Regions from separate parts of the Peribacillus sp. NPDC094092 genome, predicted to be linked through region 1. Evidence: riboswitches for the same ligand, from Rfam matches in the RefSeq annotation. Region 1 holds a riboswitch; the other holds the start of a gene.
The links. A riboswitch is a leader RNA that binds a small molecule or an ion and turns the genes downstream of it on or off. The one in region 1 is predicted to bind FMN.
Positions count from the first base shown of each region.

Region 1 (7,207 bases):
ACACATATGCACGAGCGATCTATCAAGATGACCTTAAACATGCATCGATCATTACGATGGGCATTCCAGATGATCAAATGAATTTCATTGTTCCTATTTCAATTAAACTCGAACATTATGACGAAAGTGATAAACTGAATCAGTTAGTTAATCAAATGTCAGAAATGGATGAAGAGCAATATGGGCTTTCTGACTATTTTCCACTTGATATAAAGATCAGCCAAGGAGATGATAGGACCACTGCTCAGATTGATTTTCAAGAAAAAAGCCGACTATTGGATGAAGATACACTTTTTCTCCGTTCGATGGAGGAAACGCTATCCTATAACAATATAAAGAGAATGACATTTTCTACAGATGGAAAGCAAGGTGCCATGTTTGCGCACGCCGGATATTTAAAGGAGGTGGATATACCTCATCAAAAAAATCGCACATACTTTCTTTACCAAAGGGATGAATCATCCCCAAGGTTCCTTGTTCCAAGCAATATGGGTTATCAGGACTTTGAGGAGGCGCTGCAAGCAGGAAAAGGGGAGGCAGACATCGAGGGAATTTCACCTTCAATCCCGCATGACCTGAAATGGAAAAGGATAAGCTCTAAAGGGGATCTTGTGATCATTCAATTATCAAATCAAACGGCCATTGAAAATAGTAAAGAATCCCTTCAAGCTTTAGAAGCTATACTCTTCATTGCCAAGGATTTTGGTTTTGAAAAAGTGAAATTTGAAAATGCCCCTATTGAAGAGGTAGGCCAGCTGAATTTAACTGAAGACATATTGGTGCCCAAAGCACCGAACCAAGTGAATTGATGGTGCAATAAAAACACCCTTTCTATGGTTGCGTTCACAGAAAAAGTGCCCGTGCAGACGGGCACTTTTTTCTTCTTATAATGAAATGCGTGCCATGAATGTAATTTCTTCTGTTTCCATTAAAAATTGTTTCATTTTGTCTTCTAATGGTAAATCAAAACTCAAAACCATGATGGCTTCCCCGCCAGCTTCTTTTCGGCCAACCTGCATGGTGGCGATATTCACTCCATGGTCACCTAGGACCTTACCTACGTTACCGATTACACCAGGTTTATCGGTATGCTGGATATAAAGCAAATTCGATTCTGGATGAAAGTCGATTTTGAAACCATTCAAACTTACAATTCGAGAACCGTAATTTTCGATATAGGTTCCACTGATTGTCAATTCACGGTTGTCACCTTTTACTTTAAGGCTGATCAAATTCGAGTAACCTAAAGAGTCCGTGGAGATTTTTTCACCAACGGTTATGCCACGCTCTTTTGCGATCAACAAGGCATTCACTTCATTGACTGATGCATCAACTCTTGATCTGAGAAAGCCAGAGATTAGACTTTTTGTCAGAATCGCTGTATCGAAATCCAATGATTCGCCTGCATACGTAACGGAGATTTCCTGAATTCCTTCATTCATGCACTGAGAAGCAATGGATCCCATTTGCTGAACAAGTTGATAGAAAGGCTGTACCTTTTCAAACACTTCTTTAGATATGGCTGGAAGATTGATTGAACTTGAGACTGGATTACCTTCAAAATAGGTCAATACTTCCTGGGCAACCTGTACGGCAACATTTAATTGGGCTTCTTTCGTGGAAGCACCAAGATGCGGTGTAGCAATGACGCTATCCAGTTCAAGCAGTTTATGGCCAAGTGGAGGTTCTTCGACGAAAACGTCCAGAGCGGCCCCTGCAACATGTCCTTGAACTAACATTTCATATAAATCATCTTCATCTAGAATTCCACCACGGGCGCAGTTCAGTACATAAACCCCCTTTTTACAGGTAAGCAGTTTTTCTTTATTGATTAATCCTCTAGTATCATCCGTTAGTGGTGTATGAACAGTGATGATGTCTGCTTTAGGAAGCAAGTCATCTAATGGCATGGCCGTTACGGACATCTTCTTTGCACGATCGACAGTCAGGAACGGATCATAGACAATGACATCCATGCCAAACACTTTAGCACGTTTTGCAATTTCCCCTCCGATACGTCCAAAGCCAACTATACCTAATGTTTTACCACGAAGTTCAGTTCCCGTATATGAAGAACGTTTCCACTCTCCATTCTTCAGTGAAGCATATGCTTGCGGAATGTGGCGCATTAATGAAGCCATCATCGCAAATGTATGTTCAGCTGTTGAAATGGTATTGCCGTCAGGTGCATTAACCACGACAATCCCGCGTTTTGTCGCTGCGGGGATGTCTATGTTATCAACACCGACACCAGCGCGTGCTATAATCTTTAACTGTGGCATACGGTTCATTAAATCTTCCGAAACCTTCGTTGCACTTCTCACAAGAATTGCATCGATCCGATCCAGTTCGTTTGCAGCTTCCTCTACGGTTTTCTGAATGAGATGAATATTGGTTGCCTCTGATAGCGGTCCGAGTCCTTCTGGTTTAATGGCGTCTGCTACTAAAATCCGATACACGTCTAAACACCTTCCTAGGGAAAAGAATTATCTTAAATTTCAGTTAATTTTACAATTGAAATGCCAAAGATGTCAATTTGGCGTATCTGGATGTAAGCGTTTAATAACATGATTTTTAGCTGATCATCTAATTAATGTCGTGATATAAATGGCTTCGTCTTCGTTTGCATAATATAAAAAAATTTTTGCTATTCGTTTTAAACCTTTCAATGTGGCAATCGCTATTCATCCTGAATGCATTAACTGAGAAAAAATGCTATCAAAAAAAAGGAATTTCAGATATAATGGAAAGTATAAAAATTTATAGGTCTATCTTCGGGGCGGGGCGCAATTCCCCACCGGCGGTGATGAAGGAATTTCCTCTTCTAAGCCCGCGAGCCTTACAAGGCAGGATTTGGTGTGATTCCAAAGCCGACAGTATAGTCTGGATGGGAGAAGATGGAGGTTCCTGAATGCGTTTCAACAGTTATTTGCTGAACGTTTGTTTGATGTAACCTTTAATTTATCCCTTTAATTCTATTGGAATTAAAGGTTTTTTATTGAGCATCAGCATATTTTGGAACCCAAACCTCTTTTTCAGGTAGATCGGAAAAGAAGGAGAGAGAACTATGAATAAGAACAAAGTGAAAAAAACGGTCACACTTGCGATGATGGGGAGCATTTCCTATTTATTGATGCTTTTAAATTTCCCGTTTCCAGGATTCCCGCCTTTTCTCAATGTCGATTTTAGCGACATACCAGCATTGATGGCGGCATTGATTTTCGGTCCAATGGCAGGCATTCTAGTCGAGTTCATTAAAAACCTATTGGATTTAGTCATGACAGGGACCTTGACTGCTGTACCTGTGGGGCATATCGCTAACTTTATAGCCGGCATCCTGTTTGTTTTGCCAACTTATTATGTATTTAAGAAAATCAATTCAAAAAAAGGGATGACGTTCGCTTTACTTGCTGGGACAGTTTCCATGGCAGTATTCATGAGTGTTTTAAACTATTTTGTTTTTTTACCGGCATATACCTTCTTCATGGGATGGGATGCAATGTCGGCGCCCGAGTCAAGAAAGTTCGTTACGACGGCAATCTTGCCTTTCAACGTGATAAAAGGCGTGCTCATCACATCTGTATTCATGTTGCTGTTCATTAAATTACAGACATGGATCAATAAGCAATCATTATATAAAAATGCTTAACTCATTGACGATAAATGAAAAAAACAACCGGATATCCATATTCGGTTGTTTTTTTAAGTCTGTTTTTTGGGTATGAGAAGATGCAATCCGACATTGGCCAAAAGAAAAAGCCATTCTCGATTGAAAATGGCTTGTACCGTTATTCGAATTTTAGTGCATCCCCGTCAAATGCCTCGTCAGCAACTTTAATGGAATCCGTTGGGCATCCTTCAAATGCATCCATCATGTCGTCTATAAGTACATCTGGAATTTCAACGATTCCCTCGTTATCGTCAAGGGTAACAAATGCAATCCCTTCGTCATCATAATCATATATATCTGGTGCAGCTGCTCCGCAAGCTCCACAAGCTATGCATGTTTCTTTATCCACAATAGTAAATTTAGCCATGAATATAACCCCTCCTAAGTTGATTAACAACTGATAATCTTTTTATTTCAGATTATTATCTCTTTCTTATTGTAAGACCGAATGCCAAACTTTTCAATAGAAATTGTATTGATAATAACTATCAAGTAGCAGAATGTCAATGAAAAACATCCATATAATTAATCTGGTTCTTTCCATGGTTCGTCATTTAGTCACATAATTTCCCTTGTATTCATCAATAATAACGGCGATTTTAGCAGTTTTTTGTTACAATGGGGTTATTGGTTAAATGAAACAAGGATGTGAGTCCCATGAATAATTATCTACAGGCCATCATTCTATATGCGATAAAAAAATTTCAAGGCGAACGTTCCATTTATGCTATATACCATATGCTGCAGGGTAAGAAATCGTCACAAACAATCCAGGATGCCCATTTATTCGGGTTAACGGATATTTTTGGGACAATACCCCGATTTACCCGTCAGCAATTAAATCACGACATAGAACATTTGCTTAAGCATGACATGATTAATTTAACGGATAAACCTGATGCGTATGAAATTAGTATGCAAGGTGAGGGAATGTTAGTCGATTACTTTAAAAGTAATCCTTTCCCGACGTATATAAATGGTTGGAAGTATCACAATATCACCCCGGTTTTCTGGGGAAGGTTAAACTTACTCATTCAAACCATATCCCATATTGTCCACAATGAAAGACGTTTTTATCCGATACAACGAAATCCTAAAATCCAATTTTTCGTAAAGGAATTTTTACATGTCAATCGTCAGGATCGAGCGGTGATTGCACAACATCTATATGATGAACTGATATCCCTTTTAGAAAGTCAAAATGATATGAAACGAGACATTTTCATTTTGAGGTTAACCGGAATAAACAGGATTGGTCTTACATTCGAACAAATTGCAAGAAGGAAAGATGTAGAAGAAGAGTATGTTCGCTTTACATTCCTTGACTCATTGCATCAAATGCTGATGGAAATGGAAAAGGGAAAGGATTACCCTCTCTTGTCCTCATTAACCAATGATTGGAAAAGAAGTGGGAATCCTCAATTGACACAGTCTACAAAGACAACTTTACGATACATCCAGGAAGGGAAAAATCTGGGTGAAATTGCTGAAATCCGCAGATTGAAGGTAAACACCATCGAAGATCACCTCGTGGAAATTGTCTTATCGGAAAAGGATTTTCCAATTTCCGATTATGTAACGATCGAGGATGAGAGGGAAATTGCTGAAGCCATTGAGGAACTTGGTACAAAAAAGCTTAAAGCAATCAAGCAGATGGTCGATAATAAACAAATAAGCTTTTTCCAAATAAGACTTGTACTTGCGAAAATAGGTGAGTGATGATGAATATAGAACGAGTCCTCAAAGAAAAATTCGGATTTGATGAATTCCGCCCTGGACAAAAGGAAGTGGTTGAATCATTGTTGTCCGGCCGTCATACCTTAGCGATGCTCCCGACTGGATCAGGTAAATCATTATGTTACCAGCTGCCTGCTTATCTCTTAAATAAGACTGTCCTAATTGTCTCCCCTTTATTATCTTTAATGCAGGATCAAGCAGATCAGCTGAAGATGAGTGGCGAAAAAAGTGTATTGACCCTCAACTCTTTTTTGACGCTAAATCAAAAAAGGAAAGCTTTCGACCGGTTACATAGTTATCGTTTTATCTTTTTATCCCCTGAAATGTTAAGTCTGGATGGTGTGATAAAATCCTTGAAATCGATAGACATAGGTTTGTTCGTCATAGACGAAGCACACTGCATCTCCCAATGGGGGTATGATTTCCGACCGGATTATTTGAATTTAGGAGAAGTGAGGCGTGAATTGAACAACCCGTTGACACTTGCCCTTACGGCAACGGCAACAGATGAGGTCCGGAGGGACATTGTTGGTAAACTCAATATAGGGCATGCCAAGGAAATGGTCTCATCTGTTGATCGGGAAAATATTGCCATTATTGTCGAGCGAATGTTCAGCTACGATGAAAAGCTATCCCGTGTGCTGGAACTTGTCAGGAAATTTACCGGAAGCGGAATTATTTATTTTTCCTCTAAAAAAGCGGCGGAATCAGTCACTGGGTTTTTACAGGATAACGGGATAGATAGTGTCAATTATTATCACGGTGGAATGGAACAGGAACAAAGGATGCTCATTCAGCAGCAATTCATTTCCGGCCAGTTGAAAATTATATGTGCAACAAGTGCTTTTGGAATGGGTGTGAATAAATCGGATGTCAGATATGTTATCCATTTTCATATCCCGTCCACGATGGAAGCATACCTTCAGGAGATAGGCAGGGCGGGACGAGATCGGAAACAAAGTGTGGCGGTCTTATTATATGCCGAAGGGGATGAAGGGCTTCCCCTGCATTTGATGGAGCAACAATTGCCTACGGATTCGCAAATTGATGGTGTATGTTCTTTCCTTAATGCATCTCACAAAAATATGGCGGATTTGACCCTCTCGGAAAAAGATCAGCTGTCTCAATCTTTTTCGTTGAACGAAATCCAGCTCCGTTTTTTTATGCAGCTTATCACGGGCAATGACCTAGATCAAATCGCAGAGATGAAAGAGTATTGTCAAAAGAGAAAATCGAACAATCAGGAAAAGCTGCATAAATTCCTTCACTGGATATATGCACAGGAATGTCGCCGTTTAGGGATACTGGACTACTTTGGAGAAAAGCATCTGGAAGTGAACCCCATCTGCTGTGATATCTGTGGGGTGGCTGTCGATAAACTGGCAGATGTATGGCCGGAAGTCAAGCTGGATCCCGTCGATTCCTTTTCCACTTGGAAAAAAGAATTGGCTAATATCTTATTAAAGAAGGAAAATGGCAATGAAAAATAAGCAAGCTGAAATAATTAAACAACTTACAGATAAACAGTTGCTATATAATTTGTTTCTTACACAAATTATTCTCTTAACGTTAGCCATCTTTTTAGGTATTATTTTATTTAAAGACCGTTCAGCTTTTTTCGACTTATTTATCTTTGATGATCTGAACATTTTACTTATTGGGATTCCTGCTGGAATCATTGTCGTGTTAATTGACATATTGTTTATGAAAGTGACACCATCTTCCTATCAGGATGATGGCGGTATTAACGAACGCATTTTCAGTAATTTGTCATACCCGATGATTTTTGCCGTTACTTTA
Region 1 covers NZ_JBNNUC010000002.1:1,156,410-1,163,616, forward strand. The annotation lists gene ACQKNS_RS14655 (GerMN domain-containing protein) at 1-809, shown strand, start outside; gene serA (phosphoglycerate dehydrogenase) at 885-2,459, opposite strand; FMN riboswitch at 2,767-2,903, shown strand; gene ACQKNS_RS14665 (ECF transporter S component) at 3,068-3,649, shown strand; gene ACQKNS_RS14670 (ferredoxin) at 3,789-4,037, opposite strand; gene ACQKNS_RS14675 (helix-turn-helix domain-containing protein) at 4,328-5,389, shown strand; gene ACQKNS_RS14680 (RecQ family ATP-dependent DNA helicase) at 5,392-6,897, shown strand; gene ACQKNS_RS14685 (CPBP family intramembrane glutamic endopeptidase) at 6,887-7,207, shown strand, end outside.

Region 2 (7,207 bases), on a different contig from region 1:
GGAATCCGCTGACATCGTTAAAAGGGTTCGTACAGTTAATGGATATGACGCAGGAGGTAAACCCGCTGCATTCTGATATCATGTTGAAGGAAATTGACCGGATTAATATTATCTCAAGTGAACTTTTGATTCTTGGGAAGAAACAGGATGTAGCATTCCGCAGGCTCGATCTTGCCGACAGTTTACAACAGGTATTCACGCTGATGAAAGCGGAAACGAATCTAAATAATATCGAAATGGGGTTAAGGGTTAAAACCGCCGAACCGATTTATATTATGGCTGACCCAATTGAAATTAAACAGTTGATAATCAATATCGTCAAGAACAGCATTGAAGCGATTGAGGATAATGGGAAAATTGATATATCGCTGAAAATCATCGATGGACAAGCTGTAGTCAGCGTGAGTGATAATGGCATGGGGATGGTGCCCGAGCGCCTAGAACGGATTGGTGAACCTTTTTATTCGACGAAGGAAAAGGGCACAGGGATCGGACTCGCGATTTGCCGGAAAATCGTTCATCGACTTCAAGGGGAAATGCATTTTGAAAGTGAGATAAACAAAGGGACGACGGTTACAATTCGTATTCCGTTGGCTACTGGACAATAATAAATGGTACTATGAAAGATAGGAAAAGTTATATATTAAAGGAGAACGATATGAGCGAATTACCTGAATTAGTGAACGATAGAAAACCATATATACAAGAGGTCTGGAAAAAGTCTGGATTCGGACAACTTACCCCGATTCAAACGAAAGCGATTCCGGTGATTGTCGAGGGAAAAGACATCATGGCCGAATCACCGACGGGTACCGGAAAAACATTAGCGTATTTACTGCCATTGCTGGAAAAGATAGATCCTGAAAAGAAATCGCCCCAAGCATTGATTTTGGCATCATCACGAGAACTGGTCATGCAAATCAATGAAGAGGTCCGCATTTGGTCAGAGGGAAGCGGCATTACGGGTGCAGCATTCATCGGCGGTGCTAATGTGAAAAGGCAGTTGGACAAACTGAAGAAGCGTCCCCAGGTGATTGCTGGAACACCAGGGCGGATTTATGAATTGATTGCCCAAAAGAAATTGAAGATGCATGAAGTAAAGACGATAGTACTTGATGAAGGTGACCAATTGATCACTCCAGAGCATATGGGAACGATCAATAATATTATCAAAACAACGCTAAAAGACCGGCAAATCATGGTATTTTCAGCAACCTTGCCGGAGGAAACGGAAAAAGCCGCCAGGGGATTCATGAATGAACCCGAAATGATCAAGGTCGATAAGCATGAAAAAATGGAATCAAAGGTGGACCATCTTTACTTTGTTGTTGAGAGACGGGAAAAGTCCAAGATTCTCGAGAAAATCACAAGAATTAAAGATGTGAAGGCCCTTGCCTTCCTGAATGATATAGCAGAGCTGAGCGTCCTGCATGAAAAGCTGAGTTATAAAGGTATTGAAATGGGCGTACTTCACGGTGAATCCAACAAAGTCGACAGGGAGAAAGCGTTGCGCAAGCTTCGTTCCGGAAAATCCCCGATGCTGATAGCAACGGATGTAGCGGCAAGGGGGCTTGATATTAAAGGTCTTACTGCGGTCGTTCATATCGATATGGCTGACAACATCGAACAATATATCCATAGATCTGGGAGAACTGGGCGAGCAGGTGCTGATGGCACTGTCATTTCAATCGTAACGGAAAGAGAAGAGCGAGAGTTGAAAAAAATGGCCCGTGAACTGGAGATTCCATTAACGAGAGTGACCTTCTATGGTGGAAACATTGTAGTCGATGAATGATACGGAAAAAGGGACGGCCAGGCGGCTGTCTCTTTTTTTGCAAATGCCCGTTAAGAATTAAACTTAAAAATTTGCTCATTGTGCGGAATCCCACTACATGCCGTTTTCACTTTTCTGAATATGGCGGGATTCCCAGTAGAAATAGGAAAGTGCCCGTTGAATCAAATGGAACGCTGGCTGCCCAGCCACCAAAAAAATGATAATATCCCTGCAAAGCATTGGATGCTATCGATTGTGAAAAAAGCCTAAATTCAGGAGTTCATTAATGGGGGATGATCATGAATGAAAACGCTTCCTTTATATGGTTTTTTGACATATGATAGCAATAGACATAGGTTAGGAGGAGACGGTATGACAGGAAAGTATAATAAGTTTGAAACGGCAGTCATCCATGAAGGATATGACTCGAAGAAACATTTAGGAAGCTTGGCAACACCCTTATTCCAAACCTCAACATTCACTTTCGAAAATGCCGAGCAAGGTGAAAAGCGTTTTGCCGGTATGGAAGATGGATATATTTATTCTCGCCTAGGAAATCCAACAGTACAAGTGCTTGAAGAAAAGATTGCCGCTTTGGAAGGCGGGGAAGCTGGCCTGGCTTTCGGTTCAGGCATGGCTGCCGTTTCAGCAGTGCTTTTTGCGTTAACAAAAACAGATGACCACATCCTGTGCTCACAAGGGCTATATGGTTGTACATTTGGCCTACTGCAGCTAATGAAAAATAAATACCGCATCACACATGATTTTTGTGAAATGGATTCAGAAGAACAGGTAAGGAAAATGATCCGGCCGGAAACGACCTGCATATATGTAGAAACCCCTATAAATCCGACGATGAAAATGATTGATTTACAGATGGTGGTGAGAGTTGCGAAGGAATATAATGTGACGGTCGTGGTCGATAATACATTCTCGACTCCCTACCTACAGAGACCGCTCGAATATGGCTGTGATATCGTCCTTCATAGCGCTACGAAATATCTTTGCGGGCATGGTGATGTCGTTGCAGGCCTTGTCGTCGGTAAGAAGGAATTCATGAACCAGGTAGCCGGGACTACACAGAAGGATATCGGTGGAATCATTTCACCATTCGATGCCTGGTTACTATTACGGGGGCTAAAGACCTTGCCTGTCAGGATGGACCGTCATTCGGCCAACGCAATGGCAATTTTTCAAGAACTTAAGAAACATCCAAAGGTGAAAAAGGTATATTATCCAGGTGATGAAGCTTCAACGGATTATTATATTATGCAAAAACAAATGAAACATGGCGGCGGACTTATCTCTTTCGAACTGCATGGCACAAAACAGGATGCACAGGAATTCCTCGATAAATTGAAACTTATCAAAATAGCCGTAAGTCTAGGGGATGCCGAAACATTGATCCAGCATCCTGCTACGATGACGCACTCTGCCGTTCCTGAAGATTCACGGGAGCAAATGGGCATCAGTGACCAGCTTGTCCGTCTCTCAGTCGGCCTTGAGGCGTGGGAGGATATCTGGCAAGATCTTCAGCAAGCATTTTAATGTACCATATCCCTCATTTGTTCCTCTTATTTTTAATGAAGATGGTGATGGATACGATAAAAGTGATGGCAGCCAGGATAAAAGAAATGTCCGTGATTAACGGATAGGCGTCGCTATTTCGTATCCCGATGCCCATGAATGCCCAAACGAATACGAGAGGATAGCACCAATCCCGGTTTTTACCTGCAAAGACAAAGGCCAAGGCTATTGCTGCAATCAGCAGGACGATCGTCCAGATTATACTGGAAACCCCAAAACCGTCCCATTTAATATAGGTGAGGTAATAAGAAATGTCAGCTATTGTTGCAACACTTACCCATCCTGTATAAACGGAAAACGGAAATAGGTCGAAAGCATCATGCTCCACTTTTTTTACTCTTGTATAAATGACCATTAAAATAGTCAGCAGGGCAATGATAATGAATACGGATAATAAAAAGCGTTCATAGTGCCAGGCCAAAAGCCAAGCGCCATTCAGGACACAGCTTAAAGCGAACCAAGGGAAGGATGCCTTATAAGCAGGGCTGTTTTGATGTTTACTTAAGAACTGCCTGAATACCCAGATGGCGAGCAGGAAATAGATCAAGCCCCATATGGAAAATACATAACCGGCAGGAGTGAAATGGACATCCAGTTTATCGGAAATCTCTCCTGATGTTTGGCCGTTCAATGGCAGATAATTGGCTAAAAAATTCATCGTGACGACGAATAGATAGAGAATCAAATTAATGATGGAAAAAATCAATGGGCAACCTCCTTGTATGAATTATGATCTTTCTACCCTTATTCCACATATTTAGCCTGATTAACCTTTAGGAGCACATCGGGGTTGCTTGGGGGGCATTTTTCCATAAAGAGAGGAATTTCCTGTAACAATTGAACCATTTAAGGTTAGAAATTTTACATCTTCACTTTATGGTGATAAAATATTCAAAGATTCATATTATTTTAGTCCTTCGGGGTCGGGTGAAAATCCCAACCGGCGGTGATGAAGAAATTCTAAGCCCGCGAGCCTGATAAAGGCAGGATTTGGTGAGATTCCAAAGCCGACAGTACAGTCTGGATGGGAGAAGGACGTGTGGAACCCAAGTGTATACGTACGCCTAATTTTTCGAAAATGAAAACGTTAGGCTTTTTAGGTATACAATTTTTTTCACTCATTTCTCCTGCTAACTCCTTAGGCCATCCTAAGGGGTTTTTTATATTTTATAAAAGGGGGAAAAGCATGTTTACGGGAATCATTGAGGATATCGGTACCGTACATTCCTTGAAAAAAGGAAAGAGCAGTATGGAGTTATCGATCCGTTCTGAAAAAATCCTTGAAGATGTGCATCTTGGGGATAGCATTTCAGTCAACGGGGTCTGCTTAACGGTAACATCCTTCACGAAAAGTTTGTTTACGGTCGACGTTATGCCGGAAACGGTCAAAGCTTCCTCGATCCGGACGTTAAAATTGGGATCACCTGTTAATCTCGAACGAGCAATGAGTGCACAAGGAAGGTTTGGCGGTCATTTTGTTTCAGGTCATATCGACGGAACCGGAACGATCATTAAAAAAGAACGGAAAGAAAATGCCGTATATTATGTAATCCAATTGGAAGAAGGGCTTAGTAACTTCTGCATTCCAAAAGGTTCCGTGGCCATTGATGGAACGAGCTTGACGATATTTGGGATCGAAAGGAACCTTTTGACTGTATCACTGATTCCATTGACTCATCAGGACACCATATTGGGACAAAAAGCGGCTGGCGATATCGTTAACATTGAAAACGACATGATAGGGAAATATATAATACATCAAATGAAAAATGGCAATCCAAAACCAGGACTGAATTTAGAGTTTTTGGCAGAGCATGGATTCTAATAAAGGGGCGGTGTAATGATGTTCCATACAATAGAAGAAGCAATAGAAGATTTGAAGGCTGGCAAGGTAGTAATCGTATCCGATGATGAAGACCGTGAAAATGAAGGGGATTTTGTAGTGCTGGCCGAAAAGGCGACACCGGAAGCGATTAATTTCATGGCGACCCATGGGCGTGGTTTAATTTGTACAACCATCACTGAAGAACTCGCCGCGAAATTGAAACTGCATCCTATGGTAGGTGAAAATACCGATCATCATGGCACTGCTTTTACGGTAAGTGTCGATCATAAAAGCACCTCTACAGGAATCAGTGCTTTTGAACGGTCCTTGACCATCCTTGAACTTCTTAATGAAGATTCTGTAGCTGAAGATTTCCAAAGGCCTGGTCACACTTTTCCGATAGTCGCTAAAGAAGGCGGCGTATTGAGAAGGGCAGGCCATACGGAGGCATCGGTGGATTTGGCGAAGTTATGCGGTGCCGCTCCAGCTGGTGTCATTTGTGAAATCATGAATGAAGATGGGTCGATGGCCCGAGTAACCGATTTAGAAGTCATCGCTGATAAATTTAACCTGAAATTCATTACGATAGCCGATTTGATTCGGTATCTTGAACAAAATGATTCAATTGGGAAACAGGAACTTGAACTGAACATCCCGAAAGCTTGAAGCATTATTTAGGAATTAAATCTTAACGTGGAAAAAATGATATTGTTTTTTAAAATTAGGAGGAATTAGACATGGGGAAAACTATTGAAGCACAATTAATCGGATCAGGATTGAAAGTCGGTATCGTGGTAGGAAGATTCAATGAGTTTATCACAAGCAAGCTTTTAGGAGGGGCAATGGATGGCCTTAAGCGTCATGGCGTTGATGAGAATGATGTTGACATCGCATGGGTTCCGGGTGCTTTTGAACTTCCGTTAATTGCTAAGAAACTTGTGAATACAGGTAAATATGATGCTGTAATCGGTCTAGGAACGGTCATCAGGGGTGCCACTTCACATTATGATTATGTCTGCAATGAAGCAGCTAAAGGCATGGCTTCCGTTTCTTTGGAAACAGGTGTACCGGTTATCTTCGGTTTACTGACAACTGAGAATATTGAACAAGCCATTGAACGTGCAGGGACAAAATCAGGTAACAAAGGCTATGAAGCAGCAGTTAGTGCGATTGAAATGGCCAACCTTGGAAAATTAATAGAACAGTGATTTCACATAAGGAAGCCGCAGGGAATAACATTCCTGCGGCTTTTTTATTGTTGGATTGGAAATGCCCCGATTTCAAAGAATGTGCGGTTTCAGTAATAAATCATGGGAAATAATGAAATGTTAGGTAATTCAAAAAAAAAACGGACAAAAGCATCACGTAATGGAAGCATGATAAAATATGCGGATATGATTGTGCTACAATTGTAAAGATTGCAATTGAAATTCATGACTTTAGGGAAAAGTAATTTTATTAGTTATTAGGAGGGGTTTGTGTGTACCATCTCTTTACACATAATGATTTAGATGGAGTCGGCTGCGGCATTGTAGCTAAGCTGGCATTCGGAGAAGAAGTAGTGGTTAGTTATAATTCGATTGGCCGCCTCAATCAGAATGTAGGAGCATTTCTTGAGCAGGCCAAGATTGAAGATACTTTGATCGTTACCGATCTATCGGTTGATGAAGATAACGAAAAAATGATTACTCAGTTTGTGGAAGATGGAGGCAAGGCACTGCTGATTGATCATCATAAGTCAGCACTGCATTTGAATGAACATGATTGGGCATCTGTAACTGTCGAACAGGAAGATGGTAAACAGACGGCAGCGACATCATTATTCTATCAGTATGCAGTTGAAAATAATCTGCTGGAACCTTCAGGCATTGTCGCTGAATTCGTTGAATTGGTTCGTCAATACGATACCTGGGAATGGGAAGTCAATAAAAATACAACGGCAAAACGATTGAATGACCTGTTTTTCATGATTCCGATAGAGGAATTCGAAATGAAAATCGCAAATAAGCTGTCCACGGCTG
Region 2 covers NZ_JBNNUC010000005.1:208,099-215,305, reverse strand. The annotation lists gene ACQKNS_RS21675 (ATP-binding protein) at 1-608, shown strand, start outside; gene ACQKNS_RS21670 (DEAD/DEAH box helicase) at 659-1,795, shown strand; gene megL (methionine gamma-lyase) at 2,147-3,322, shown strand; gene ACQKNS_RS21660 (TspO/MBR family protein) at 3,336-4,067, opposite strand; FMN riboswitch at 4,271-4,401, shown strand; gene ribE (riboflavin synthase) at 4,548-5,186, shown strand; partial or broken gene ribB (3,4-dihydroxy-2-butanone-4-phosphate synthase) at 5,205-5,843, shown strand; gene ribH (6,7-dimethyl-8-ribityllumazine synthase) at 5,924-6,394, shown strand; gene ACQKNS_RS21640 (DHH family phosphoesterase) at 6,667-7,207, shown strand, end outside.
Region 2: it holds a riboswitch for FMN, as region 1 does, so the genes downstream of both, ribE (riboflavin synthase) here and ACQKNS_RS14665 (ECF transporter S component) in region 1, are expected to answer to the same signal.